DNA from 2 places in the Streptomyces sp. BoleA5 genome. Region 2 is predicted to be linked to the other one. Evidence: riboswitches for the same ligand, from Rfam matches in the RefSeq annotation. Region 2 holds a riboswitch; the other holds the start of a gene.
What was found. Region 2 has a riboswitch for glycine ahead of gcvT (glycine cleavage system aminomethyltransferase GcvT). Riboswitches for the same ligand answer to the same signal wherever they lie in the genome.
Positions count from the first base shown of each region.

Region 1: linked by a shared signal. The riboswitch ahead of gcvP (aminomethyl-transferring glycine dehydrogenase) and the one ahead of gcvT (glycine cleavage system aminomethyltransferase GcvT) in region 2 are both predicted to bind glycine.

Region 1 covers NZ_KB892095.1:174,042-188,845, reverse strand. The annotation lists gene B085_RS0111450 (mannose-1-phosphate guanyltransferase) at 1-2,171, shown strand, start outside; gene B085_RS0111445 (DUF881 domain-containing protein) at 2,266-3,207, shown strand; gene B085_RS0111440 (small basic family protein) at 3,204-3,536, shown strand; gene B085_RS0111435 (DUF881 domain-containing protein) at 3,544-4,557, shown strand; partial or broken gene B085_RS50670 (zinc ribbon domain-containing protein) at 4,711-5,028, shown strand; gene B085_RS50665 (FHA domain-containing protein) at 5,044-5,490, shown strand; gene B085_RS0111425 (MerR family transcriptional regulator) at 5,510-6,256, shown strand; gene B085_RS0111420 (bifunctional nuclease family protein) at 6,345-6,818, shown strand; gene B085_RS0111415 (MerR family transcriptional regulator) at 7,011-7,634, shown strand; gene B085_RS0111410 (DNA polymerase IV) at 7,717-9,174, shown strand; gene B085_RS0111405 (PRC-barrel domain-containing protein) at 9,087-9,467, opposite strand; glycine riboswitch at 9,569-9,673, shown strand; glycine riboswitch at 9,675-9,797, shown strand; gene gcvP (aminomethyl-transferring glycine dehydrogenase) at 9,832-12,717, shown strand; gene B085_RS0111395 (DUF5999 family protein) at 12,787-12,993, opposite strand; gene B085_RS0111390 (hypothetical protein) at 13,242-13,832, opposite strand; gene B085_RS0111385 (glutamate--cysteine ligase) at 14,390-14,804, shown strand, end outside.
Region 2 covers NZ_KB892146.1:36,428-51,231, forward strand. The annotation lists gene B085_RS0135890 (DUF885 family protein) at 314-1,825, shown strand; gene B085_RS0135895 (enhanced serine sensitivity protein SseB C-terminal domain-containing protein) at 2,109-2,894, opposite strand; gene B085_RS0135900 (enhanced serine sensitivity protein SseB) at 2,972-3,754, opposite strand; gene B085_RS0135905 (hypothetical protein) at 3,937-4,680, shown strand; gene B085_RS0135910 (AAA family ATPase) at 4,715-5,392, opposite strand; glycine riboswitch at 5,566-5,666, shown strand; glycine riboswitch at 5,668-5,790, shown strand; gene gcvT (glycine cleavage system aminomethyltransferase GcvT) at 5,846-6,958, shown strand; gene gcvH (glycine cleavage system protein GcvH) at 7,044-7,424, shown strand; gene glyA (serine hydroxymethyltransferase) at 7,486-8,757, shown strand; gene B085_RS0135930 (L-serine ammonia-lyase) at 8,912-10,294, shown strand; gene B085_RS0135935 (hypothetical protein) at 10,328-11,113, opposite strand; gene B085_RS0135940 (ABC transporter permease) at 11,198-12,286, opposite strand; gene B085_RS44905 (MarR family winged helix-turn-helix transcriptional regulator) at 12,354-12,806, shown strand; gene B085_RS0135950 (FMN-dependent NADH-azoreductase) at 12,927-13,550, shown strand; gene B085_RS49805 (hypothetical protein) at 13,867-14,085, opposite strand; gene B085_RS0135960 (right-handed parallel beta-helix repeat-containing protein) at 14,221-14,804, shown strand, end outside.

The sequences.
Region 1 (14,804 bases), on a different contig from region 2:
TGACCGATTTCGACCTCACCGAGCTGATCAACTTCCACAAGGAGAAGGGCGCGCTGGTCACGGTCTGCCTGACCCGAGTGCCCAACCCCCTGGAGTTCGGCATCACCATCGTCGACGAGGAGGGCAAGGTCGAGCGCTTCCTCGAGAAGCCGACCTGGGGCCAGGTCTTCTCCGACACGGTGAACACCGGCATCTACGTCATGGAGCCCGAGGTCTTCGACTACGTCGAGCCCGATGTCTCCGTGGACTGGTCCGGTGACGTCTTCCCGCAGCTGATGAAGGAAGGCAAGCCCATCTACGGCTACATCGCCGAGGGCTACTGGGAGGACGTGGGCACCCACGAGAGCTACATCAAGGCGCAGGCGGACGTCCTCGAGGGAAAGGTGGACGTCGATCTCGAGGGCTTCGAGATCTCGCCCGGCGTCTGGGTCGCCGAGGGTGCGGAGGTCCACCCGGACGCGACGCTTCGCGGTCCGCTGTACGTCGGTGACTACGCCAAGGTCGAGGCCGGGGCCGAGCTGCGCGAGCACACGGTGATCGGCTCCAACGTCGTCGTGAAGTCGGGCGCCTTTCTGCACAAGGCCGTGGTCCACGACAACGTCTACATCGGGCCCCAGACCAATCTGCGCGGCTGCGTCATCGGCAAGAACACCGACGTCATGCGCGCGGCGCGGATCGACGACGGCGCGGTCATCGGCGACGAGTGCCTGATCGGCGAGGAGTCGATCATCGCGGGCGACGTCCGGGTGTACCCGTTCAAGACCATCGAGGCCGGCGCCTTCGTGAACACCTCGGTCATCTGGGAGTCCAGGGGCCAGGCGAACCTCTTCGGCGCGCGGGGCGTCTCCGGCATCCTGAACGTGGAGATCACCCCGGAACTGGCCGTGCGACTGGCGGGCGCGTACGCGACGACGCTCAAGAAGGGCGCCACCGTCACCACAGCCCGTGACCACTCCCGTGGTGCGCGTGCGCTCAAGCGGGCGGTGATCTCGGCGCTCCAGGCCAGCGCGATCGACGTGCGCGACCTGGAGAACGTGCCGATGCCCGTGGCGAGGCAGCAGACCGCCCGCGGCAGCGCCGGCGGCATCATGATCCGGACGAGCCCGGGCATCCCCGACTCGGTCGACATCATGTTCTTCGACGAACGCGGCGCCGACCTGTCGGCGGCCGGGCAGCGCAAGCTGGACCGCGTCTTCGCGCGCCAGGAGTACCGCCGGGCGTTCCCCGGTGAGATCGGCGACCTGAACTTCCCGGCGAGCGTCTTCGACTCCTACACCGGCGCGCTGCTGAGGGCCGTGGACACCTCGGGCATCGCCGAGGCGGGGCTCAAGGTCGTGGTCGACGCCGCGAACGGCAGCGCGGGCCTGGTCCTGCCGAGCCTGCTCGGCCGGCTCGGGGTGGACTCGCTGACGATCAACCCCGGCCTCAACGAGGCCAGACCGACCGAGACCGCGGACAGCCGGCGGGCCGGCCTGGTCCGGCTCGGGGAGATCGTGGCCTCCTCGCGGGCCGCCTTCGGTGTGCGCTTCGACCCGGTGGGCGAGCGGCTGTCGCTGGTGGACGAGCGCGGCAAGATCATCGAGGACGACCGGGCCCTGCTGGTCCTGCTCGACCTGGTCGCGGCCGAGCGCCGCAGCGGCCGGGTGGCGCTCCCCGTGACGACGACACGCGTCGCCGAGCAGGTCGCGGCCTACCACGGCACGCAGGTGGAGTGGACGACGACCTCGCCCGACGACCTCACCCGGGTCGGCCGGCAGGACACGACCATCTTCGGCGGTGACGGCAAGGGCGGCCTCATCGTCCCGGAGTTCAGCAGCGTCTTCGACGGCGCGGCGGCCTTCGTCCGGCTGATCGGCCTGGTGGCGCGTACGCAGCTCACCCTGAGCCAGATCGACGCCCGCATCCCCCGCGCCCATGTCCTCAAGCGGGACCTGGCGACGCCGTGGGCGGTCAAGGGCATGGTCATGCGCCGCGTGGTCGAGGAGGCGGGCGACCGCAGCGTCGACACCACCGACGGCGTGCGCGTGGTCGAGGCGGACGGCCGCTGGGTGATGGTGCTGCCCGATCCGGCCGAGGCGGTCACACACCTGTGGGCGGAGGGCCCGGACGACGCCTCCGCGCAGGCACTGCTCGACGAGTGGGCGGGGATCGTGGACAGCGCGGGCCGCTGACCGAGCCCCGGCGACGGCTCACGGGCCCCTCCCGACGCGACGAACGGCGCGTCGGGAGGGGCCCGTTCGAGGTCGGTGGCGGGGACGTGCGACGATGTGCGGCATGCCGCAGCAGCACCCCGATCGGAGCAGCGCCCCTGGGAGGGCCGTGACCCGGCGCCCGGACGCCTCCATGTCGCTGCTGAACAACGTCATGGAGCACAGCCTCGACGACGGGTACGCCGAGGCCGCCGCCCGCCGGGGCGCCACGGGCACGTCGCGTCTGCCCGGGACGCTGCGGGGCCGGCTGGTGCTCGCACTGGGCCTGGTGCTGGCCGCCGTGGTGGTCACCATAGGCGCGGCGCAGACGCAGGTGGCGGCCCCGACGCTGGCCAAGGAGCGGCAGAAGCTCATCGACCGCATCCAGTCCGAGACCCGTACCGCCGACGAGCTGCAGAAGAGCGTGGACGAGCTGCGCGACGACGTGGCGGCCAGGCAACGGCAGGCACTCAACGACCAGGACGGCGAGGCGGAGCGCGTGGCGCTGCTCGCCGGGGCGACGCCGGTCACGGGGCCGGGGATCGAGCTGGAGGTCAACGACGCCAAGGAGGCCTCGTCGGGCGGCGGCAACGATCCGCGTACCACCAGTGACTTCACGGACACCGGCCGCGTACGCGACCGGGACATGCAGCGCGTCGTCAACGGCCTGTGGGCGTCGGGGGCGGAGGCCGTCTCCATCAACGGGCAGAGGCTGACGTCGTTGTCGGCCATCCGCGCCGCGGGTGACGCCATACTGGTCGACAACCGGCCGCTGGTACCGCCCTACACGGTGCTGGCGATCGGGGACCCGCAGAAGCTGAGCACGTCCTTCCTGGACAGTGCGGACGGGCAGTACCTGCACGTCCTGCAGGAGAACTACGGGATCCGTACGCGCATCTCCGAGAAGGAGAAGCTGGAACTGCCCGCGGCTCCGAGCCTGATCATCCGCTCCGCGACCCCGGTCCCGTCGACCGGGCCGTCGTCGAGCGCATCCGGAAATGGGAAGGGTACGAATTGATCGCCGTACTGGGCCTGATCGTTGGAGTGGTGGTGGGCCTGGTGGTCCGCCCCGTGGTGCCGACGGTGGTCGAGCCCTACCTCCCGATCGCCGTGGTCGCCGCGCTCGACGCCGTCTTCGGCGGTCTGCGGGCCATGCTCGACGGGATCTTCGACGACAAGGTCTTCGTGGTCTCCTTCCTCTCCAACGTCGTCGTGGCCGCGCTGATCGTCTTCCTGGGCGACAAGCTGGGGGTGGGTGCGCAGCTCTCCACGGGGGTGGTCGTCGTCCTCGGCATCCGCATCTTCTCCAACGCCGCGGCGATCCGCCGCCATGTCTTCCGGGCGTGACAGCACGATGAGCGACGAGAGCGACCAGACGCCGGAGCGCCCGGAGACGTCACGCCCCGGCACTCCCGGCGAGCCCGCGGAACCGCGCAGGCCGGCGGGGCACGCCGGGCCCGAGCGGCCCGAGCGGCCCGAGCCGTCCTTCCGGCCGGAGCCGTCCTGGCGCCCCGAGCCCCCGGCCCGCCCGGAGCTGCCCGCCGCCGGACCGATGCCGCCCACCGCACCGGCGGACGCGGGGCCTTCGGCGCCGGGCCGGCAGCAGCCGTCGCCGGACGCGGGGGGACCCGTGGGTCCCGCGCCCGGAGTGACCGGCCGGCAACGCCTCAAGTCGGGACTGTGGCCGCCGCGGGTGTCCCGGGCCCAGCTGATCGTCGCGTTGCTGCTGTTCGTGCTGGGCCTCGGCCTGGCCATCCAGGTCCGCTCGACCAGCGACACCAGCGCGCTGCGCGGCGCCCGCCAGGAGGACCTGGTGCGCATCCTGGACGAGCTGGACAACCGCTCGCAGCGACTGGGCGACGAGCGGCGGCGCCTTGAGGAGCAGCGCACGGAGCTGGAGAACAGCTCCGACCAGGCCGAGGAGGCCCGCAGGCAGACCGAGCAGAAGGCCGAGCAGCTCGGGGTGCTGGCCGGCACGGTCGCCGTCGAGGGTCCGGGGATCACGCTGACCGTCAACGACCCCCAGGGCGGGGTCGAGGCCGACATGCTCCTCGACGCGCTCCAGGAGCTGCGCGCCGCGGGAGCGGAGGCGATCCAGATCAACGACGTGCGGGTCGTCGCCGACACGTACTTCACCCAGGGGTCGGGCGGTGTGCAGATCGACGGGCACAAGGTGAGCGCGCCCTACCGCTTCAAGGTCATCGGTAATCCACAAGATCTCGAACCCGCCCTGAACATCCCCGGCGGCGTGGTACAGACTTTGGAGAAGGAGCAGGCCACAGCGGACGTGGCACGATCGGAGAAGATCGTTGTCGACGCCTTGCGGCCGTCGGAGCAGCCTGACTACGCTCAGTCGTCAACCCGGTGATGCGGGGGCGAGTGGGGTATGCGGGGGAGGGCGGGAGAATGCGGGGGGTCGCCGCACCGTTGGGGTGGTGCGTGAGAGAAACTGTGTGTTGGTCGTGACTGAGGGTTCGTCCTGCCCCACGGGCGGGTCTGTGTCGTTCAAGGGGAATCGCCCGTGAAGTTGTTCGGTAAGTGGTTCGGCAAGAGTTCACGTCCGGCTGGTGACAGCCCGACCGCGCGTCACCGCGCGCCGCGGCACGTGCAGGGGGAGGGGCCGGGCGAGGAGCGCCCGCTGTTCCGTGACGAGGCCGCTGCTCCGGGCGGTGACATTTCGGGCGGTCCTGGTGCGGTTTCTGTTGACCCTGCGGCTGCGGGGCGCATAGGTTTCCAGCAACCATCAGCCTCTAGCACGGGTGGAGGGTCCTTGCCGGTCTGTGCGCGGTGCGGGTTCCAGAACGCGGAAGCGAGCCGTTTCTGCTCCAACTGTGGCGCGCCGTTGCGCGCCGGGGTGCCGTCCGAGCGTGCCTCCGAGACCACGTCCACGATCTCCATCTCCGGGATCGAGGCGTACGAGGCCGAGGCGACGGGGCAGACCGTGCTGCCGGCGCTGTCCCCGGAGGCCCAGGCCGCGGTCGACGCGCTGCCCCCGGGCTCCGCGCTGCTGGTGGTGCGCCGTGGCCCCAACTCGGGGAGCCGCTTCCTCCTGGACGGTGAGCTGACCACGGCCGGCCGCCACCCGGAGAGCGACATCTTCCTGGACGACGTCACCGTCTCGCGTCGTCACGTGGAGTTCCGGCGCCAGCAGGACGGTTCCTTCACGGTCTCCGACGTCGGCAGCCTCAACGGCACCTACGTCAACCGGGAGCGGATCGACTCGGTGACCCTGTCCAGTGGCGACGAGGTACAGATCGGCAAGTACCGACTGGTCTTCTACGCGAGCCAGTGGGGCGCCTGACCCCCGCGAGGGAAGGTTCATGCTTCTTACACCGTCGGGCGGTGCCGGCAACGGCACCGCCACCGCGGACGACCGGCTGCTGAGCATCGGAGCGGTGCTCAACGAGTTGCGGGAGGAGTTCCCCGAGGTCACCATCTCCAAGATCCGTTTCCTGGAGGCGGAGGGGCTGGTGGAGCCACAGCGCACTCCGTCGGGGTACCGGAAGTTCACCGTCCGGGACGTGGAGCGGCTCGGGCACGTGCTGCGCATGCAGCGCGACCACTACCTTCCGCTCAAAGTGATCCGCGAGCACGTCGACGCCCTCGACCGCGGCGAGCCGCTGCCGCTGCCCGTCCCGTCCTCCGGGGAGCCCCGGGAACTGGTCGAGGTCGGCGCGATCGAGCGGGAGGCGCCGGCCGCGCTGCGCATCGGCCGGGACGAACTGCTGGCCGCGACGGGTGCCGAACCGGGTGAGCTCGCCCAGTGGGAGGCGTACGGGCTGGTGGAGGCCGGTCCTGACGGCGACTATGACGCCGAAACGGTGAACATCGCCAAGATCGTGGCCGATCTGGGCCGTTTCGGGCTCGAACCGCGTCACCTGCGCGCGATGAAGGCCGCCGCCGAGCGTGAGGCCGGTCTGGTCGAGCAGGTGGTCGCGCCCCTGCGCAGGCACCGCAATCCGCAGACCAGGACGCACGCGGAGGCCACCGCGCGGGAGCTGGCGGCGCTGTCGGTGCGCCTGCACGCGGCGCTGGTGCAGTCCGCGCTCAGGGTGCGGCTCTTCTGAGCCGAGGTGGCCGGGACACGCCCGGTCGGCGGCGGGCCGGGCCCGTCCCGACTACCCAAACCTGCCGGGCACGGCCTAGGGTTGCTGTGTGAACGAGCTCGACGTCGTGGGTGTCCGGGTCGAAATGCCCTCCAACCAGCCGATTGTGCTCCTGCGGGAAGTGGGAGGCGACCGCTACCTGCCCATCTGGATCGGGCCGGGGGAGGCCACCGCCATCGCTTTCGCGCAGCAGGGCATGACGCCCGCGCGGCCGCTGACCCATGATCTGTTCAAGGACGTGCTCGAGGCCGTCGGCCAGACGCTGACAGAGGTCCGGATCACCGACCTCCGCGACGGCGTCTTCTACGCGGAGCTGGTGTTCGCCAGCGGCGTGGAGGTGAGCGCCCGTCCCTCGGATGCCATAGCGCTGGCGCTCCGCACCGGAACCCCCATCTACGGGAGCGACGGTGTGCTGGACGACGCCGGCATCGCCATTCCCGACGAGCAGGAGGACGAGGTCGAGAAGTTCCGCGAGTTCCTCGACCAGATCTCGCCCGAGGACTTCGGCACCAGCAGTCAATGAGGGCCCGCCGAGGCCATTCGTCCAGCCCTACCCTCACCGTGGACACGGAAAACCACCTCTGGGGTTGATATCACTCGGCGTGCCGAGCGTGGCGATCGTTGACGCACCCGGAGTGACTGCCTACCGTCGAGAAGGAAAGTCCCGATGGCACGTGCGCGTGCCCTGAGGGGTGCGAAGGGACGGGAGGTCGGCGTGAGAAGCACCGGCGACGGTACGGCCTTCGGCGGCCCGTATCCGATGCGCGGGGCCTTGGCCCGCAACGCCGCGACGCCCCCCGGAGGGGGTTCGGGCGACACCTCGGGACAGCTGCCGGAGGGGGCCGGCGAACGGGTCGGCTATCGGGGGCCCACCGCCTGCGCGGCGACCGGCATCACCTACCGCCAGCTCGACTACTGGGCGCGTACCGGGCTCGTGGAGCCCAGCATCCGGCCCGCGTACGGCTCGGGGACGCAGCGGCTGTACAGCTTCCGGGACGTCGTGGTCCTCAAGATCGTCAAGCGGCTCCTCGACACGGGCGTCTCCCTGCAGAACATCCGCACCGCCGTGCAGCACCTGCGGTCCAGCGGGCCCGCGGAACTCACCCGTATGACGCTGATGAGCGACGGGGCGACGGTGTACGAGTGCACCTCGCCGGACGAGGTCGTCGACCTGCTCCAGGGCGGTCAGGGGATCTTCGGGATCGCTGTGGGGGTGGTGTGGCGGGACGTCGAGGGCGCCCTGTCGCAGCTGCACTCCGAGCGCGTCGACACCGGGGAGACCCTGGTCGGGCACAACCCGGGCGACGAGCTGGCACGGCGCCGCAACCGCGCGGGCTGACCGGGCCGGACCGGCCGCGCCCCATCCGTCCGCCGTACACACGTACGGCGGATGTCGGACCAATGGTGCACCATCGGTGACTGTGAGAAGCGCGCCGACCATCCTCCACCTCGACATGGACGCGTTCTTCGCCGCCGTCGAGCAGGCCGCGAAGCCGAGTCTGCGGGGCAAGCCGGTCATCGTGGGGGGTGTCGGGCCGCGCGGGGTGGTGGCGACCGCGTCGTACGAGGCCCGGGTGCACGGGGTGCACTCGGCCATGGCCATGGCCCACGCGCGCAGGCTGTGCCCCAACGCCGCCTACCTCGTTCCGCGCTTCGCGGTCTACCGGCAGATCAGCGACACCGTGATGGAGCTGCTGTCGAGGCTTTCGCCGCTGGTCGAGCCGCTCAGCCTGGACGAGGCCTTCGTGGACCTGGAGGCGGGCGGGATCGCGGACGACCCGCGCGCGGTGGGGGAGCGGCTGAGGGCGGACATCAGGGCGGCGACGGGGGTCACCGGTTCCGTGGGGCTCGCGGGCTCCAAGCTGATCGCCAAGATCGCCTCGGAGCAGGCCAAGCCGGACGGCCTGGTGCTCATCGAGCCCGGCACCGAGCGTGAGCTGCTGGCCCCCATGCAGGTGCGCACGCTGCCCGGCGTGGGTCCCGCGACGGCGGAGCACCTGCGGAGAGCGGGCATTCTCATGGTCGGCGAGGTGGTGGAGGCGGGGGAGGCCGAGCTGGTGCGGCTGCTCGGCAAGGCGCACGGCGCCCATGTGTACGGGATGGCCCTGGCTGTCGACGAGCGGCCGGTGGTCGCCGACCGGGAGAGCAAGTCGGTCTCGGTCGAGGACACCTTCGACGTGGACCTCACCGACCGGGTACGGGTCCGGCTGGAGGTGGACCGCCTGGCCGACCGCTGCGTGCGCAGGCTCCGCTCCGCGGGCCGCTCGGGCCGCACGGTGGTGCTGAAGGTGCGGCGCTACGACTTCACGACGCTGACCCGCTCCGAGACGCTGCGCGCCCCGACCGACGACCTGGCGGTCGTCCGGGAGACCGCGGCCCGGCTGCTCGAGGCCGTCGACATCACCGGCGGCGTCCGGCTGCTCGGGGTCGGTGTCGCCGGGCTCGCCGACTTCACGCAGGAGGACCTGTTCGCCCAGGCGGCGGAACGGGAGGAGGAGAGCGCCGCGGAGGAGGATTCCGGTGCGTCGCAGGGGGTGCCGGAGCGGCCCGCGGAGGTACCCCGGGAGCCTGCGCCGCAGGAGCGGCGCTGGGTGCCCGGCCAGGACGTACGGCACAGCGAGTACGGCGCCGGATGGGTGCAGGGCAGCGGCGTCGGCAGGGTCACCGTGCGCTTCGAGGAACCGGGTTCGGCGGCGCCGGGGCGGGTGCGAACCTTCGCGGTGGACGACACGGAGCTGGAGCCGTCCGAGCCGCTCCCGCTGGTGTTATCGGGCATGCCGGCGCTCCCGCGTCAGCTGTCGCCCGCCAGCGTGCCGAAGTCGCGGTCCGGCGGGGGCTCCGGCACCGGGCCGGACAGCGAGGGCCCGCTCATGCCGTAGTGGTGGTAGAGCTGGAGCTCCTGCTCGGGGGAGAGGTGCCGGCCCACGCCGAAGTCCGGGGCGTCCTTGATCAGTGCCTTGTCGAACGGCACGCGCAGCTCCTCCCCGGTGAACTCGCTCGGTTCCAGCGGCACGAACGCGTCACGGCTGAAGAGACCGGTGCGCACCGCAGCCCATTCGGGTTCCCCGGTGGCGTCGTCGAGGTACACCTCGTCGACGGTGCCGATCTTCATCCCGTTGCGGTCGAAGGCCCTGCGTCCGATGAGGCTGCGCGGATCGATACCGGTCTGCACGGTCCCTCCAACTGGTCGCGTTTAATCCTATTTAGGCACGAAAGGTGGCGGCTGTCACATGACTCGTTCCCTGACCGCGCTGGTACGCTGACAGCGGCTGCTGACCCCTTGCGGGAGAGTCCTGACGACGCGGGGAACCGCCCGTCGGGCGCCGAAGGAGCAAACCCTCCCCGGAATCTCTCAGGCATCCGTACCGCATGGGTGAGGTCACTCTGGAAAGCAGGAAAGGGCGGCACAAACTGTGCGCGGCCTGTTCCTCACCGACGGTGAAAGCCGCCCCGGCGCATGTGCGGGACGGTGAAGCTCTCAGGTTCAGATGACAGAGGGGGAGGCCGTGTCGCGCCAGACCAGGAGGCCTCCGCAGATGACCGCCAACCGCATCCCACTCTCCGAGCTGGAGCGCGGCATCCCCTTCGAGCAGCGTCACATCGGGCCCGACGCCGGTGCGCAGGCCAAGATGCTCGCGCAGGTCGGCTACGGCTCGCTGGACGAGCTGACCGCCGCAGCCGTCCCGGACGCGATCAAGAGCGCCGAGGCGCTCGGCCTGTCCGGCGCCCGCACCGAGCCCGAGGTCCTCGCCGAGCTGCGTTCGCTCGCCGACCGCAACCAGGTGCTGCGGCCGATGATCGGCCTCGGATACCACGGCACCTTCACCCCGCCGGTCATCCTGCGCAACGTCATGGAGAACCCCGCCTGGTACACGGCGTACACGCCCTACCAGCCGGAGATCTCCCAGGGCCGCCTGGAGGCCCTGCTGAACTTCCAGACGGTCGTCGCCGACCTCACCGGGCTTCCCACCTCCGGTGCCTCGCTGCTCGACGAGGGCACCGCGGCCGCCGAGGCGATGGCGCTCGCCCGCCGTGTCGGCAAGGTCAAGGACGGCGTCTTCCTGATCGACGCCGACACCTTCCCGCAGACCGTCGCCGTGATCGAGACCCGCGCCGAGCCGACCGGTGTCGAGGTCGTCGTCGCCGACCTCAGCGACGGCATCCCGGCGGAGATCGCCGAGCGGGGCGTCTTCGGCGTGCTGCTGCAGTACCCGGGCGCCTCCGGCGCCGTGCGCGACCTCAAGCCGGTCGTCGAGCAGGCCCACGGAATCGGTGCGATCGTCACCGTCGCCGCCGACCTGCTGGCCCTGACCGTGCTCACCTCCCCGGGCGAGCTCGGCGCCGACATCGCGGTCGGCACCACCCAGCGCTTCGGCGTGCCCATGGGCTTCGGCGGCCCGCACGCCGGCTACATGGCCGTCCGCGACACGTACGCCCGCAGCCTGCCGGGCCGCCTGGTCGGTGTCTCCGTCGACGCCGACGGGGACAGGGCCTACCGTCTGGCGCTGCAGACGCGTGAGCAGCACATCCGCCGCGAGAAGGCCACCAGCAACATCTGCACGGCGCAGGTGCTGCTGGCCGTCATGGCCGGGATGTACGCGGTCTACCACGGCCCCGACGGCCTGGCCCAGATCGCCCGCCGCACCCACCGCTACGCCGCGGTCCTCGCCGCCGGCCTGCGCGCCGGAGGCGTCGAGGTGACCACGGGCGCCTTCTTCGACACCGTCACCGCGCGTGTGCCCGGCCGTGCCGCAGAGGTCGTGGCCGCCGCCCGCGAGGCCGGGGTCAACCTGCGCGAGGTCGACGCCGACCTGGTCGGCATCGCCTGCGACGAGACCACCGGCCGCGCCGATCTCGCCGCGGTCTGGGGCGCCTTCGGCGTGACCGCCGACGTCGAGTCCCTGGACGCGGCCACCGAGGACGCGCTGCCCGCCGGCCTGGCCCGCGCGGTGGACTACCTGACCCACCCGGTCTTCCACCAGCACCGCTCCGAGACCGCGATGCTGCGCTACCTGCGCCGTCTCGCCGACCGCGACTACGCGCTGGACCGCGGCATGATCCCGCTGGGCTCCTGCACCATGAAGCTCAACGCGACCACCGAGATGGAGCCGGTCACCTGGCCCGAGTTCGGCGCGATGCACCCCTTCGCGCCGGCCGACCAGGCCGAGGGGTACCTGACCCTCATCCGTGAGCTGGAGGAGCGCCTCGCCGAGGTCACCGGCTACGACAAGGTCAGCCTCCAGCCGAACGCCGGCTCCCAGGGCGAGCTCGCCGGCCTGCTGGCCGTACGCGCCTACCACCGCGCGAACGGCGACAGCCGGCGCACGGTCTGCCTGATCCCGTCCTCCGCGCACGGCACCAACGCCGCCAGCGCCGTGATGGCCGGTATGAAGGTTGTCGTCGTCAAGACCGCCGGCGACGGCGAGGTCGACGTCGAGGACCTGCGCGCCAAGATCGAGCAGCACCGCGAGGAACTCGCCGTGCTGATGGTCACCTACCCCTCCACGCACGGCGTCTTCGAGGAGCACATCGGCGACATCTGCGCCGCGGTGCACGACGCGGGCGGCCAGGTCTACGTGGACGGCGCGAACCTCAACGCCCTGGTGGGCCTGGCGAAGCCCGGCCACTTCGGCGGCGACGTGTCGCACCTGAACCTGCACAAGACCTTCTGCATCCCGCACGGCGGCGGCGGTCCCGGCGTGGGCCCGGTCGCGGTCCGCGCCCACCTCGCCCCGTACCTGCCCAACCACCCGCTCCAGCCGTCCGCCGGCCCGGAGACGGGCGTCGGCCCGATCTCGGCCGCGCCGTGGGGCTCGGCCGGCATACTCCCGATCTCGTGGGCGTACGTGCGCCTCATGGGCGGCGAGGGCCTCAAGCGCGCCACCCAGGTCGCCGTGCTCAGCGCGAACTACATCGCCAAACGCCTGGAGCCGCACTTCCCGGTGCTCTACACCGGTCCCGGCGGGCTCGTCGCGCACGAGTGCATCATCGACCTGCGCCCGCTGACCAAGGAGACGGGCGTGACGGTCGACGACGTGGCCAAGCGCCTGATCGACTACGGCTTCCACGCGCCGACGATGTCGTTCCCGGTGGCCGGGACGCTGATGATCGAGCCGACGGAGAGCGAGAACCTCGCGGAGCTGGACCGCTTCTGCGACACGATGATCGCGATCCGCGCCGAGGTCGAGCGGGTCGGCTCGGGGGAGTGGCCCAAGGACGACAACCCGCTGCGCAACGCCCCCCACACGGCCGCGGCCCTGGGCGGCGACTGGGGGCACCCGTACTCCCGTGAGGAGGCGGTCTTCCCCGCCGGTGTGTCGGCCGCGGACAAGTACTGGCCGCCGGTCCGCCGCATCGACGGCGCCTTCGGCGACCGCAACCTCGTCTGCTCCTGCCCTCCGCTCGAAGAGTACGACGCGTAAGGGCGGTTGACGCTCAAGGGTCGGCCCCGCTGCAGCAGCGGGGTCGGCCCTGTGTCGTTCCCGGCCCGGTCAGGCCGCCGTGACGATGTGCTCGCTGCCGAGCGGGCGGTGCGGGGCGATGATCTGCCCGTCGGGCAGCAGCTCACCGGTGTCCTCGAAGAGGAGGACGCCGTTGCACAGTAGGCTCCAGCCCTGCTCGGGGTGGCTGGCCGTGATGTGGGCGGCCTCACGGTCGGGGCTGCCGGCGGACGGACACTGCGGCTGGTGCGGGCACATGGACGACGTCTTTCGCTGCGAGTGGTGTGAAGTACGGCTGCCTTGGGTAGGAACCTCAGTCATGCCGCTCCCCCGTTCAGTCGGTCGGTCCCAGTGTTGCTCTACTGAGGGATTTCCGCAGGGATTTCGCGTGAGCTGTCCTCGTTAGTTGGGGACGCATTCACTCTCGCGGGCGGTTGCCCGGACAATGCAACGCCTCCGTGACCGGACGGTCACGGAGGCGTGCGAGGTCGCCCCAGCCGGCAGTCTCAGGCGGTGGTGCCCAGCAGCGGTGGCGGAGCCAGCCGCAGGGTCAGCACCGGCACCAGGTCGGAGAGCCGGTGCATACGGTGCGCGGCGATCCCCGGCGGCGCCGGCGCCAGCGGGATCAGCAGGTCGGCGGGGGCCGGCTGCGCGGTGCCCGCGTCGGCCGCGACGTCCCCGTGCAGCCACAGCGTCAGCATGTAGAGCCCCGGTACCGAGAGCAGGTGCGGCTGGTAAGGGGTGGTGAGCGCGTCGGCCTGGCGCAGCGCGCGCTCGGTGGAGTCGAGGTAGGGGCCCTCGCAGAAGTGCGAGAACGCCCAGCCGTCCGGGGTGTCCACCGTCTCGCCAGCGGCGGCGACCTTCTCGCCGGTGCGGATGTGGAAGCGCCAGCCGGTCAGTCGCGCGCGCGGCAGTCCTCCCGGTTCGGTGATCACGGGGTCGAGGACGTGCAGCGGGAGCGGGTGCTCGGCGACCAGCGGCCCCGTGGCGTTGCGCAGCGAGGGGGTGCGGGCCTCGCGGACTGCGGTCGGGGAGCTCAGGGCGGCGAGAACGCTCCGCAGGGCGGGAGCGGGGGCTGGGGCTACCTGCAGCGGCATGGTGGGCGGCCTCTCATGAGGAGACACGGGGGTGCTCGGCGGGGTGCGGACAGCACTGTCAGCGATGGAGCAGACGACACGGCGGCAGGCCGGGACAGCCCGGATCCGTGAGGCGCGTGGGGGCGGCGACGAACGGAATCAGCGTGGGCATGCGGATCCCTTCCCGTGGCCGGTGCGTCGCGGGCGCGCGGCGGGTCGCGGAGGCTCTGCCTGTGAACGAAAGGATATACGAGGTGTGTTCGCGCAGTGTTTCATCTAGCCGTCAGTGATATTACGGGCAAGGCGGTTCCAGGACACCCTGGGCAGGTAATTGCTCCCCGATTGCACCGTCGCCCACGCCGTGAACTGCGCTTTCCGTGTTACTGCGGATGGCTGAATCTCATCGGTGTTTTTCACGAGAGGGCCGACGTCGGCATGTGAATTCCGTACGTGCCCGTGGAATGTGCCGCGAGACGGTGCTCTTGGCCAGCTTAGCGGCTCCGGACCGGGGCCGGGGGCCTTATCGATCTCAGGGCTGGGCATGATGTGATCACGGCCCACTCGAGGAAGGACCTCCGATGGGGGAAAAGGTCGCGGCCACGGGGTTCGACCTGGCCGACCGCCAGCGGTACCGCAGGAAGCTCAAGCAGTGCCTGCTGGGGCTGGAACGACTGCTGGAGGAGAAGCGGTTCGACCGTCCCCGCAATCTCATGGGGCTGGAGATCGAACTCAATCTCACCGACCGCGACGGGCTGCCGCGCATGATGAACGAGGAGGTCCTCGAGCGCATCGCGAGCCGCGATTTCCAGACCGAGCTCGCGCAGTTCAACATTGAAGTGAACATCGCGCCGCACCGGCTTTCCGGCCGGGTCCTGGACCGTCTCGCCGAAGAGTTGCGCATGGGCCTGGGATATGCCGAGGGAAAGGCCCGCGAGGTCGGCGCGCGCATCGTCATGGTGGGAATCCTGCCCACCCTCGGCGCACAGGACCTGG
Region 2 (14,804 bases):
GCATCCCCCTGCCGGCGGTGGCCGGCTTCGCCTGGCCGTCCGCCCGGGTCGACGGAGCGGACCGACCATGTCGGGCGCAGCTCTTGATGGTGGTGCGGTGGCGCTGGGCTGTGTGTTTGGCTTGTGATGAATCGTTAAGGCGACGTAGGAAGCGCCTTGGTGCGCGAGTCTTCATGGGGCTTGGATCACGCGCCAGACCCCGCAGGGAAGCGATGCGCAACCGTGATGTGGTGAACCTTCGTCCGTTATTACCGCAGTGTTACGCGCGTTGACAGATCGCCGCGGGGCAACGGAAGTCGCTACCTTCGATGCCATGAATGATCGGCTTCGCTCCGTGTGCGACCTGATGGTCCCGGTGGTCAGGGAGATGGCGGGACTCCACGAGTACGACGGCCAGGTGCAGGACCTGTCGCCCGACGGCGTCCGCCGCGGACTGTCCTCGCTCGCCCACGCCCGGCTCCGCGAACCGGCCCTTCCCGACCCTCACGACGAACGGCACCTTTCGGTCTTCGAGGACACCCTCAAGGTCCAGTACGGCGAGCTTGAGCTGCACCGCCGCGACCCGTATCCGCATTTGTCCAACCTTGAACTCACCGCCTACGACCGCGAGTACGCACCCCGCGAGGAACTCTCCGAGGCCCGCAGACGCCACCTCCAGCAGTGGCCGGACGCCGTCGACGCGGCCATCGCATCGCTCGACAGGGTGAGCGCGCCGGTCGCCGGGGCACTCCTCGGGGCGGTCCGCGGTCTCGCCGCCGACCTCGACCCGGAGACCGAGCCGGAAGCGGGTCCCGCGCTCGCCGCGCACGCCCGCCTGGTCGACCACATCGCCCGCGCCGCCGAGACCGGCGACCCCGACCCCCGGCTCGGCGGGGAGGCGCTCGCACTGCTGATGGGCAGTCAGGAAGGTCTGCGCGTGGACCTGTCGGCGCTCGCCGACGAAGCCGAGCGCGAACGGGACCGGCTGACCGCGCTCCTGACCGAGTCCTGCGGACGGCTGGACCCGAAGGCCACCGTGGACGAGCTCATCCCGCGGCTGCTGGCCGACCACCCGGACGCCGACGGGGTCATCCCCGAGGCGGCCCGGCTCACCGAGGAGGTCATCGACTTCACCCGCCGGCGGGGGCTCGTGCCCTGGCTCGACGGCGACTGCCTCGTGGGTCCGGCGCCGCCGTCGCGCCGCTGGTCCATGGCGATGATGACCTGGGCCGCACCGGAGGAGGCCGACTCCGCCTCCTGGTACCACGTCACCCCGCCGGAGCCGGACTGGCCGGAGGAGGAGCGCGAGGAGTGGCTCTCGGTCTTCAGCCGCACGAGCCTGCCGGCCATCACCGTCCACGAGGTGGCGCCCGGCCATTTCGCCCACGGAAGGGCACTGCGGCACGCACCCACACAGGTACGGCGTGTCCTGCACTCGCTGTCCTTCTGCGAGGGCTGGGCGCACTACGTCGAGGAGGTCTGCCTCGAGGAGGGCTTCCGCTCCCGTGACCCCCGCTTCGCGATCGGCGTGTCCCTGGAGGCGCTCGTACGCGTCACCCGGCTCGCGTGCGCGATCGGGCTGCACACAGGGGCGATGACGCTGGAGGAGGCGACGCAGCGGTTCATGCGGGACGCCCACCTCGCACGGGCCGGTGCCGCCTCCGAGGCCCGGCGCGGCACCTTCGACGCGGCGTACGGCCGCTACACCTGGGGCAAGTTGGAGATCATGCGGCTGCGCGAGCGCGCCCGGGACGCCTGGGGGCAGGAGTTCTCGCTGCAGCGGTTCCACGGGGCGCTGCTGGAGTTGGGGAGCCCGCCGCTGGGGCTCATCGACGCGGTCCTGTGACGGGCGGCCCCTCGCGGGGCCCTCGCCGCGGTGCGTGGACGAGTGCGGATCCGCCGCACCTGCGGCGGGCTGTCTCCCACCCTCCCGCCGGTTACCGCCCGCGCTGCGTGATCGCGGGGCGGGAACCGGCCGCAGCCGCCGACGCGCCGGCACCACCCACGGGGGTCACCCGCACCCGCGGACGGTGCCGCACGGGCGGGCGGGAAAAGCCGGCCGCAGGCGCAACGGACCCGCACCGGCCCACACACCGGCGCCACGGCACCCGGAACTCCCCCCGCAGGCCTCAGTAGGGCTGCGGGGCCCAGCCGTACGTCGCCCCGGGCACGCCCGGCGCACCCGGCGCGCCGTGGGCGTCGCGGGAGTAGAAGGGCTGCGCCGAGGCCCGCATCCACATGCCGACCGGGTCGTACTCGTCGTTGAGCGCGACCGTGGCGACCGGCAGCCCCTGCGGCACCGCGCCGAGGGCGGACTGCATCATCAGGCGCACCGTCTCCACGGCCTGCGGCCCGGCCTCGTAGAGGTCGACGCCGATCGCCAGGTACGGCTCGCCCAGCGCGGGCTGCACCCAGGCGCGCCGCAGCGAGCGGACGGCCGGGTTGCGATGGGCCTGCTGGGTCAACAGGGCGTAGTACTGGGGGATCTGGAGCGCGGGCTCGCCGATCCGCAGCGGTCCGGCCGGGGACCGGTCGAGGCCGAGGCAGACGCGGCGCAGGTCGAGCCAGGGGATGCCGATGCCGCCGCCGGGGGCGTGCGGATTGAGCCACAGGCCCCAGCGGTCGGGGAAGAGCGAGGCCGCGATCTCGCGACCGGACACCACCTCGTGGGCCCGGTTCCAGCCACAGGCGGTGAACTCCTGCGGCGAGGTCACGCAGGGCGCATAGCCGTGGCCGGCGACCTCCATGTTGCCGTACTGCGCGTCCGCCCCGCCGGGGGTGCCCTGCCAGAGCAGCATCCACACCTGGCTGTCGGCGAGGGCCCGCAGCACCTCCTCGTAGGCGTCGTACCTACCGGGCGTCACCTGCCGGAGCGCATGCTCCAGCCCCCCGCCCCCTCCCACGCCGGCGCTCACGTGTCCCGCCCTTCCGCGTCTGCCTTGTCCGCGTCGTCTGCTTCGCCGAATGCCTCGGGTGTCGTGCCGGACCCAGGTTATGCGCCCGTGCCGACATAGAAGGGTCGCACGCGCTCCAGCATCCAGTCGCCGATGGGGTCCTGTGCGACGTCCAGCAGCACCAGATTGACCTGCCAGGGAAGCGGTACGGCGCCGAGCGCGCGCCCGAGGGCGGCCATGGCGGCGGCCCGGTCCTCCTCCTGCCAGCGGTCGAGTTCGACGCCGACGAAGAGCGTGGCGGGGTCGCCCTCGACGCTGGCCAGGGCGCGGCGGGCGGAGAGCACGACGGGGGTGACGGCGAACTCGCCCGCCGCGGCGGCCAGGAAGTCGACCGGCTCCTCGTGCGGCGAGGGCTCCCACAGCCGGACCCGGGCGCCGCTCGGGGTGCCGGGCTCGCGGTCGGTGCGGCACAGCTCCATCACCGCGGCGGGCGGCAGCGGAAGACCCACCGCGCCCCCGGGGTTCACGGCGATCCCGAGCTGCGGGGGCAGCCCGCGGGCGAACTCACGGGCGGGCGCGACGGCGAAGTCCATGCCGGAACCGGCGGCCAGGAACTGCTGTTCGGAGCTGAAGACCGGAACGTAGACGCCGCCTTCGAGTTCGAGGGTCGGCAGGTCGAGGTCCGTGCTCTCGGGACCGCCGCCGTTCGGCAGCGGGATCCACAACTGCGAACGCCCGAGCACCTCCAGGACACGGGCCGTGGCACCCGGATCACCGAGTGCCGCGGACAGCACTTCCTCCAGCTCGTTGGCGGGCCAGCCGCCGGCACCGTGGCCCGACGGGGCGAAGCCGTCCGGTATCCGCTGCCCCGGGATGTTCACTGCGTCTCGCCTCGCAATTTGCCGTGGTGGTGCGCTCCGTGGAAACCCTATCCGGCGGCGGGCGCGAGCGACCCCGCACCTCATATACGTCACATATAGCTATCGTCCGGTTGCGAAGCGTCACTACGGCTCCGAAGGTAGGACGAGCAAGGAGAAAACCCTCAAACGGGAGATATCTCGACATGCGCATCACCAGGATCAACTCCACCCTCATAGCGGCGGCCGTGTGCGCCGCGCTGACGATGGGCCTCACCGGCGGTGTCGCGAGTGCCCAGGCCCCCACCCGGAGCACGGCCGTCGAGGTCGAGCACCTCGCCGCCCGGGCGGCGGAGACGGGCAACGCCGAACTCATCGCCAAGTTGGGTGACACGCTGTCCATCGGGGCCAAGCTCACCCAGGAAGCCCAGATCGAAAGCCCGGACTCGGCGAAGCTGGACGAACTCCGCAGGGGTCTGGAGGAGGCGAGCCGTCAGCTGGCCTCGGTCCTCGACCAGTCTGGTGCGGTATCTCCCGGCGTCACCGACCCGTCGGCCTTCGATCCGGGCGCGCCACAACCGGGCCTGGAGCCAGGCGATCTCGGTCAGCCGGGTGACCAGGGCGCCATCGACCAGGTCGGCGGGCCGGGCGACCAGAGCGCCGCGGACGCCGTCACCGACGTCAAGAACGCGCTCACCAAGCTGGTCCAGGACGTCACGGACCTGCTGGCCAAGGTGGTCGCCAAGGACCTCGCGGGTGTGACGGCCGGTGTCGCCACCGTCGTCGCCGACCTGCAGGCCCTGCTGATGGCGGTGCCGAAGCTGCTCACCGGCGCGCTGCCGCTGCCGCTTCCGCTCCCGCTGCCGCTCCCCCTGAACGACCAGGGAGAGCAGCTGCCGCCGGAGGCGCAGATCGCGCCGCAGGCCGAAATGGACCTCCAGGGTCAGTAGCGGTACCGCCCCTCACGCGACGCGGCCCGGCCGCTCAGCCGTCGAAGTCGATGGCCTCGAGCTCCCGGGCCGCTTCGCGGTCCAGCAGCACCACCGAGGCGCACGCCCCGGGGAGCCGGCCGGCCTCCGCCTCGGCGAGCAGCCGGCGCGAGGCGCTGCGGTGCCGGGCCATGGCGTACGCCGACACCCCCCTGCCGCGTTCGCGCTGACCGTCCAGAGCGGTCACCACGGGGACGTCCAGCAGCACCAGGTGCATACCCCGCCCCCGGCGCCGCGCCTGGCGGGCGACCCAGGCGCGCACCCAGCGCAGGGTGCCGCAGTCGTGCACGACGACGCTGTCGCCCGAGCGCAGCGCCCGCCACAGCCCGGCATAGTGCGCGATCCGCACCAGGGGGCGGTAGAGGGCGTACGGCAGCAGCCGCGGCAGCCGGGCCTGCCAGCGCTCCCTCACGTCCTGCGAGTCGATCAGGCGGGCACTGCCCTTCGCGCGCCGCATGAGGGTGCTCTTGCCGCCGCCGGGAAGGCCGGAGACGACCAGGACGTCACCCGGCGGATAGCGCAGTGTGCGCACGGGCCGCCGCCCCCGCCGCAGATCGAGCAGCCGGCGCGGCCGCACGGAGCGGCCCCCGCGGCGCGCCCCCCCGGCCCGCGCCGGTACCGGCCGGGACACGGCCGGGCCCCCGGCCGTCGCATACGCACTCTGCCACCGCACAGTTCGCCCTCCGGGTCCGACGTTCAAGAAATGGTAAATCCTGTGTCTTTGCCTACCCAGAGAAACGGCGGCGTTACAACCGGATCGGGACCGGACCGGGACATCCGGGACTCGATCGCGACAACGGCGGGCGCCCGTGCAATGATGGCGGCCTCAATCACATATAGGCCGTTCGAGGCCGCGCGGGAGAGCTTCCGCACCGCTGCGGCGGGCGGGACGCCGAAGGAGCAAGTCCTCCCTTGAATCTCTCAGGCACAGATACCGCGCGTTCGAGGCACATCTGAAAAGCGGGCGAGCCCTCCCGGCGACGGGGGCGCCGCCCCACCCAAGGTGCAAACCGGGACTCCTCCGACCGGAGGGTCCAGGTGAACCTCTCAGGTTCCGATGACAGATGGGGAGGACCTTCCCCGTCATCGCCCTACCTGTCCCTTCCTCGCCTTGGGAGCCCGCCCGATGAGTGAACCCCGCCGTACCGCACTGGACGCGCTGCACCGCGCCCTCGGCGCCACCATGACCGACTTCGCGGGCTGGGACATGCCGCTGCGGTACGCCAGCGAGCGCGACGAGCACACCGCCGTGCGGACCCGGGCAGGTCTCTTCGACCTGTCCCACATGGGCGAGATCACGGTCACCGGTCCGGCCGCGGGCGAGGCGCTGGACCACGCGCTGGTCGGCCACATCTCGGCGCTGGCCGTGGGACGTGCCCGCTACACGATGATCTGCGCGCCCGACGGCGGCATCCTCGACGACCTGATCGTCTACCGCCTCGGCGACGAGGAGTACATGGTCGTCGCCAACGCCTCCAACGCCCAGGTCGTCCTCGACGCGGTCACCGAACGCGCCGCCGGCTTCGACGCCGTGGTCCGCGACGACCGGGACGCCTACGCGCTGATCGCCGTCCAGGGCCCGAACTCCCCCGCCATCCTGAAGTCGGTCACCGACGCCGATTTGGACGGGCTGAAGTACTACGCGGGCCTGCCGGGCACCGTGGCCGGCGTCCCCGCGCTGATCGCCCGCACGGGCTACACCGGCGAGGACGGCTTCGAGCTCTTCGTCGCCCCGGCCGACGCGGAGAAGCTGTGGCAGGCGCTGACCGAGGCGGGCGCGGACGCCGGCCTGGTGCCCTGCGGCCTGTCCTGCCGGGACACGCTGCGCCTGGAGGCGGGCATGCCGCTGTACGGGCACGAGCTGACGACCGCGCTCACCCCCTTCGACGCCGGCCTCGGCCGGGTCGTGAAGTTCGACAAGCCGGGTGACTTCGTGGGGCGCGAGGCGCTGACCGCGGCCGCCGCCAAGGCCGAGGCCACGCCGCCGCGCAAGCTGGTCGGCCTGGTCGCCGAGGGCCGCCGGGTCCCCCGGGCGGGCTACCCCGTCGTGGCGGGCGGCGAGGTGGTCGGCGAGGTCACCTCCGGCGCCCCGTCCCCGACCCTGGGCAAGCCGATCGCCATGGCGTACGTGGACGCCGCGCACGCGACGCCGGGCGCCCTTGGTGTGGGCGTGGACATCCGCGGTACGCATGAGCCGTACGAGGTGGTGGCCCTGCCGTTCTACAAGCGGCAGCGCTGAGGTCCCGGTCACATCCGGTACAGCCGTCCCATCTGTCAAGACAGCCGTTCACCAGCACATACCGTCATCCAGGAGAATTCACGCCATGAGCAACCCCCAGCAGCTGCGGTACAGCAAGGAGCACGAGTGGGTCTCGGCCGCCGACGCGGACGGCGTGTCCTCGGTGGGCATCACCGAGCACGCGGCCAACGCCCTCGGCGACGTCGTCTACGTCCAGCTCCCGGCGGTGGGCGACACGGTCGCCGCGGGTGAGACCTGCGGAGAGCTGGAGTCGACCAAGTCGGTCAGCGACCTGTACGCCCCGGTCTCCGGCGAGGTCACCGAGGTCAACGAGGACGTCGTCAACGACCCGTCGCTGGTGAACTCGGCGGCCTTCGAGGGCGGCTGGCTGTTCAAGGTGAAGATCTCCGAGGAGCCGGGCGACCTGCTCTCCGCGGACGAGTACACCGCCTTCACCGGCAGCTGACCGCCCGAGACCTCCACCGCTGCGCCCTGTCCACTCCGACCTCCGGACGGATGACCCCCTGATGTCGCTTCTCAACAGCTCACTGCACGAGCTCGACCCCGACGTCGCCGCCGCCGTCGACGCCGAACTGCACCGTCAGCAGTCCACCCTTGAGATGATCGCCTCGGAGAACTTCGCTCCGGTCGCGGTGCTCCAGGCCCAGGGCTCGGTGCTGACCAACAAGTACGCCGAGGGTTACCCCGGCCGCCGCTACTACGGCGGTTGCGAGCACGTCGACGTCGTCGAGCAGCTCGCGATCGACCGGATCAAGGCGCTCTTCGGCGCCGAGCACGCCAACGTCCAGCCGCACTCGGGCGCGCAGGCCAACGCGGCCGCGATGTTCGCGCTGCTGAACCCCGGCGACACGATCCTGGGTCTGAACCTCGCCCACGGCGGGCACCTGACCCACGGCATGAAGATCAACTTCTCCGGCAAGCTCTACAACGTGGCCGCCTACCACGTGGACGCCGAGACCGGGCAGGTCGACATGGCCGAGGTCGAGCGCCTGGCCAAGGAGTCCCGCCCGAAGCTGATCATCGCCGGCTGGTCGGCGTACCCGCGGCAGCTGGACTTCGCGGCCTTCCGGCGGATCGCCGACGAGGTCGGCGCGTACCTGATGGTCGACATGGCGCACTTCGCCGGTCTGGTGGCGGCGGGGCTGCACCCCTCCCCCGTGCCGTACGCGGACGTCGTCACCACGACCACGCACAAGACGCTGGGCGGCCCGCGCGGCGGCGTCATCCTGTGCAAGGCGGAACTCGCCAAGAAGATCAACTCGGCGGTCTTCCCCGGCCAGCAGGGCGGCCCGCTGGAGCACGTCATCGCGGCGAAGGCGGTCGCCTTCAAGGTGGCGGCGAGCGAGGAGTTCAAGGACCGCCAGGTCCGCACCCTGGAGGGCGCGAGGATCCTCGCGGAGCGGCTGACGCAGGACGACGTCACCGCGGCCGGTGTCTCGGTGCTGTCCGGCGGCACCGACGTCCACCTGGTCCTGGTGGACCTGCGCGACAGCGAGCTCGACGGGCAGCAGGCCGAGGACCGGCTGCACGAGATCGGGATCACGGTCAACCGCAACGCGGTCCCGAACGACCCTCGTCCGCCGATGGTCACCTCCGGCCTGCGCATCGGCACCCCGGCGCTGGCCACCCGCGGCTTCGGCACCGAGGACTTCCGCGAGGTCGCCGACGTCATCGCCGAGGCCCTCAAGCCGGGCTTCGACGCGGAGACCGCCAAGGCGCTCGGCGCCCGGGTCACCGCCCTGGCCGGCAAGCACCCGCTGTACCCCGGCCTGAAGTAGCGAGCATCACCCGGTGTGCGGGGCCGTCCGCGAGGACGGTCCCGCACACTGGAGCAAGCGCGGCGCACCCACGCCGCCCACGTACCACTCCGGCGGCGACCCCGCCGGCCGCCCGCGGACAACGGGGTCCGCGAATCCGAGGAGTCATCGCACCGTGGCCATCTCCGTCTTCGACCTCTTCTCGATCGGCATAGGCCCGTCCAGCTCCCACACGGTCGGCCCGATGCGCGCCGCGCGGATGTTCGCCCAGCGGCTGAAGAACGACGACCTGCTGGCGGGTGTCGCCTCCGTGCGCGCCGAACTCTTCGGCTCGCTCGGCGCGACCGGCCACGGTCACGGCACCCCCAAGGCGGTGCTGCTGGGCCTGGAGGGGCACTCCCCCCGCACCGTCGACGTCGACACCGCCGACGAGCGGGTCGAGCACATCCGCAGCAGCGGCCGCATCAGCCTGCTCGGCGCCCACGACATCCCGTTCTCCGCCGCCGACGACCTGGTCCTGCACCGGCGCCGCTCGCTGCCGTACCACGCCAACGGCATGACGCTCTTCGCGTACGACGAGACCGGCGCGCCCGTGCTGGAGAAGACCTACTACTCGGTGGGCGGCGGCTTCGTCGTCGACGAGGACGCGGTCGGCGAGGACCGCATCAAGCTCGACGACACCGTGCTGAAGTACCCCTTCCGCACCGGCGACGAGCTGCTCCGCCTCACCCGGGAGACCGGGCTGTCCATCTCCGGCCTGATGCTGGAGAACGAGAAGGCCTGGCGCACCGAGGCCGAGATCCGCACGGGCCTGCTGGAGATCTGGCGCGTCATGCAGGACTGCGTGCGGGCCGGGCTGACCCGCGAGGGCATCCTCCCCGGCGGCCTCAAGGTCCGCCGCCGCGCCTCGGCGACCGCCCGCCAGCTGCGCGCCGAGGGCAACCTGGCGGCGCACGCCATGGAGTGGGTCACCCTGTACGCCATGGCCGTCAACGAGGAGAACGCCGCGGGCGGCCGCGTCGTCACCGCCCCCACCAACGGCGCCGCCGGCATCATCCCGGCCGTCCTGCACTACTACGTGAACTTCGTGGCCGGGCAGTCGTCGGAGGCGGAGAGGGAGGACGGCGTCGTCCGCTTCCTGCTCGCGGCGGGCGCGATCGGCATGCTCTTCAAGGAGAACGCCTCCATCTCCGGCGCCGAGGTCGGCTGCCAGGGCGAGGTCGGCTCCGCCTGCTCCATGGCCGCGGGCGGCCTCGCCGAGGTCCTCGGCGGCGGCCCGGAGAAGGTCGAGAACGCCGCGGAGATCGGCATGGAGCACAACCTCGGCCTCACCTGCGACCCGGTCGGCGGGCTCGTCCAGATCCCCTGCATCGAGCGCAACGGGATGGCCGCGGTCAAGGCCGTCACCGCCGCGCGCATGGCGATGCGCGGGGACGGGCGGCACCACGTCTCCCTCGACAAGGTCATCAAGACCATGAAGGAGACCGGGGCCGACATGAAGGTCAAGTACAAGGAGACGGCGCGGGGCGGGCTCGCGGTCAACGTCATCGAGTGCTGACGCCGCGGACCCCAAGCCGGGGCGGACTGCGCGTCAGCGGTACGTGAGCACCGCCCACACGGCTGTCGCGGCGACCGCGAGGGCGTAACAGGCGGTGGCGGCGCGGAGGATGCGCGCGTTCGCCCGGTCGCTCCACGGCGTGCGGGACAGCAGCAGGGCCAGGGCGGGCAGGACGAGGACGGCGTGCAGGCTCACGCCGTGCAGCGGCTTGAGGGGGGCCGTGGAGGCGTAGGCGGCGGCCTGGTGGCCGGTGCGGGTGAGGTAGACGCCGCGGGCGATCATGGCGGCGCCGGAGAGCAGGGCGACGAGCAGGATCGCGAAGCCGGCGCGCAGGGCGAGGGGCATGCCGGCGGGGCCGTTGGGACGGCGCCGGAAGGACGCGAGGGCGAAAGCCGACAGGACGGCGACGAGTACGCCGCCGCCGACCGCGAGGGTCATCGAGACCGCGGTGTCGAAGCCGGTCTCCATGTCGAGGTGCGACGGCACGCGCCGCCACGCCTGCAGGGTGATGCCGGCGACCTCGACGACGCAGTCGGCGGCGAACACGACCAGCAGCGGGGTGCGCAGGCGCGCGCGGACGTCCAGGTACGAGGTGACCCAGGTGATCGCGACGAGGGTCAGGCCGAAGGAGAGCCCGAAGGTCACGGGCTTGCGCCAGGACACCGGGCCGTCCCAGGGACCGCCGTCCACCGCGAGGACGGCGAGGTGGAACAGGCCCGACAGGATCAGCACGGCGCCGGTCGCGTGGCACAGGCGGTCTGCCGTGCGCAGGCCGCCGAGGGTGCGTCCCGGGGCCGTGGGTTCGGTGGTCGTCGCCATGGCCCCAGCCTGCCGGGGGCGGCGCGGCCGGTCGTCGTCCTGGAGGAGGCCGGCCGGCTGCGCCCCCGGGAGCAGCCGTTCCCGTCAGCGGGTGGCCGCGTGCACGATCCCCGAGGTCGCCGCGATGCGGTCGAGCAGGAACATGGTGCCCACGCTCGCCGCGATCCAGCTGCAGAGGATGACGATCCCGCGGGTCAGGCCGTCGTGGTGGAAGTAGGCGATTCCGTCCATGGCACGGACGCCCACGCCGGCCGGCATGACGGAGGCCAGGGGCTCCAGCCAGCCCGGCAGGAAGTACGGCGGGAGGACGCCGCCACTGGTGGCGTTCCCGATGATGAGCATGAAGATGGAGCCCAGGAGGACCCCGGCCGGGCCGAAGACGCGGATGAGCGCGACGGTGGCGGCGGCGACCGCCCCGGCCATGAGCGTGACGACTGCGAAGATCCCCAGGAAGGAACCGGGTATCGCGCCGAAGGCCGTGGAGGCGATGAGGGTGGTGGCCAGGCCGCCGACGACGGCGAAGAGGCCGATGCTCAGGACCCGCTGGCTGAAGGAGAGCCGTGGCGCGACCTGGTAGGTCAGCTGGCCGAACAGGAACCCTGCCAGGATCAGCCCGAAGGATGCGTAGAAGACCGACAGCCCTCTGCTGTCACCGGACGACAGCGGCAGGATGTCGACCACGGGGATCTTGTGGCCCTCGCCGTGCGGGACGGACGCCAGGGGGGTGAGCAGGGCGGACACGGCGGGGCCGTTCGCGCCGGCGTAGACGACCCTTTGCATGCCGCCCTCGGACAGGTAGGCCGCGTAGGCCTCCCGGTGCTCCACCGCGTCCCGGGCCGACGCCGCGTCTGGGTACCGGTCGACCTGGAAGGCCTCGGGCGCGATGCGCTGGAGGCGGACGTCGAACAGGGCCGCCGAGTGGTCCGAGGCCACGACGGCCACCGGCAGCCGGTGCGCCGTGGGCGTGTGGAAGGCGGCGAGGAAGACGCTGACGAAGGAGAGCCCCACGACGAGCACCGTGATCACCGGGGTGATCACGGCCTTCGGGCCGGTCAGTCCCGGCCGGGCGGGCGGTGCGTCGGTCTGCGGTCCCGGGACGTGCCGGTGCCGGTGGCGCGGTGGAGGCTGATCCGCCGGCGGTTGTGCGTCCGTGATGAGCACGCTGTCGGCCACGAATAGGCTCCTCCCAAACATGTAAGCTGACTTATATAAGTTAACAGACAAAAGGAAGGCACCCGGCATGCCCCTGCGCGAACCCCGCGAGCACATCGGCTATCTGATCTGGCAGCTCTCGCAGGCTTACGCGATCCGCATCGAGCACGCCATGCGCCCGCTGCGACTGACCCAGGCGCAGTTCAGCGCCCTCATGCAACTGAGCGTCCACGGGGCCATGTCGAGCGCCGAACTGGCGCGCCGGTGCGGAGTCACGCCGCAGTCCATGGGCACCGCCGTACAGGGGCTGACCGAGCGCGGACTGGTGGAGCGGCGGGCACACCCGACGCACGGCCGGATCATCGAGATCAGCGTCACCCCCGAGGGCGAGGAGCTCGCGGCCCACGCCGAGCGGGCCATCGCGCCGGCGGAGGAAGAGGCCCTCTCCCCCTTCGCCCCGCACGAGCGCGAGCGGGTCCGGGCCGACCTGCAGCGGATGCTGGCCACCCTCAACCCGCACGCACTGGCCGAGAGTGATTGAACTCTCACTAGTTTACCTTTCAAGCAAATTTCCCCTACCGTGGCAGCACGACCTACCACCCGATCGCGCTCCGCCCACCCGGGATATGGATTGTGCGATCCAGTATTTTTGGGGAATCCCATGGCTCACCTGCTGCACATCGACTCCAGCGCCCGCACCGAGGGCTCCGCGAGCCGTCGGCTGTCCGCCGCGTACGTCGACGCCTGGAAGAACGACGACCCGCACGGCACCGTCACCTACCGCGATCTCACCCTCGACACCCCGGCGTTCGTCTCGCCCGAGTGGATCACCGGGGTCTTCGGCCCCGCCGAGGCCGCCGACGCCGCCACCGAGGCCGCGGTGGCCGCCTCCGAGCGGCTGATCCGCGAGATGGAGGAGGCCGACGTGCTGGTGCTGGGCGTGCCGATGTACAACTTCGGCGTGCCCGCCGCCTTCAAGGCGTGGATCGACCAGGTGATGATGGCGGGCCGCACCTTCGCCTTCGGCGAGGACGGCCCGGAGGGCCTGCTGAAGGGCAAGAGGGCGGTCGTCCTGCGGGCGTCCGGCAGCGACTTCGACGACCCGGCCCTGGCGCCCATGGACTTCCACGCCCCCTATGTCCGCGGCGTCCTCGGCTGGATGGGCATCACCGACGTGGAGATCATCGCCGTCAACGGGTACACCCCCGAGCAGCTCGACTCCTCGGTCCGCGGGGCGGGGAACGCGATCAGCGCCTCGCTCGGCACGCCCGCACGGGCGGCCTGAGGCCCGCACGGGGCACTCCCCGCGGGTGGTCAGGGGGGTCTGGTACCGGTCGGCACACCCGCCCCCGGTCCGGGGCCGCTTCCCCAACTGACCAGGCTCGGCGCGGTCGGCCGGGGCCAGGTGCTGGTGAACCTCGCGCGGATCGGCGGCGTCCGCAGTGTGCTCGGGGACCCGGCCGTCGCGCGGGACGCCGTGCTCGCCCTGGTAGGCGGGGTGTTGGAGGCGGCGCCCGCCGCCCGTACCGTGCCGGTCGCCGTGGGACCCTGCGCCGGGGACCTGCCCGGCCCGCCCGCCGTGCTCCGGGTCCGACCGACCGTCAGATCCCCGCGCTGCGCGGGGCGGGGACGCCGCAGACCGCGGCGGGGCTGGTCGTGCCGCCGCAGCGGCCGGACGCCGGGGAGGCCCGCCTGCCGGCGGCGCCGGCGGCCCGAAGGACGGCGGCCGCACGGTCCTGACGGTCGGCCAGGTCCCGGGCGCCCAATGGCTCTGGTACCCGGCGGCCGACGGAACGGTCGACGCGGGGGTGCTCGGTCACCGGTGGTGGTGGTGCCGGCGACCTCCGCCGCGCGCCGCCTCTGATGCCCCGGCAGAGTGGCGATCCGCCAGAACCACTCATAGCGTCAGATTTCGGGTGACTCAGGACGTCGCCCGGAAAGCAGGTACGGCAGTCATGACACTTCGTCGGCCGCATGCGGCCGCCGTGGCCGCGGTCGTCAGTGTGCTGGGGCTGTGCGCCTTTCCCCGGGCCGAGGCGGCGTCGCCGGGCGCGCTCGTCGTCCGGCCCGGGGAGTCCGTCCAGGCAGCGGTGGACCGGGCCCGGCCGGGCGACGTCATCAAGATCCTCCCCGGGACCTACCCGGGCAGCGTCAACGTGACCAAGCCCCGGCTCACGCTGGTCGGCCACGGCGCCGACACCGTCCTCACCCCGGACGCGAGGCCCGACGGGAACGCCTGCGCCCAGGCGGGCCACGGGCTGTGCGTCACCGGAACGGAGCAGAGCGGCCTGGACGGCGTCCGGCTGCTGTCGCTCTCGGTCTCCGGCTTCCGCAAGAACGGCGTCGACGCCTCCTGGACCGACGGTCTGGAGGTCAGTGACGTGACCGCCGAGCACAACGGGCACCAGGGCATCGGTGTCCAGCACTCGGTGCGCACCCTCCTGCGCGACAACGTCTCCCGGCAGAACGGCGAGTCGGGGATCTTCCTGGCCAACACCGCCGACGCCGAGGGCGGTGCGCTGGACACCCGGCGCACCCG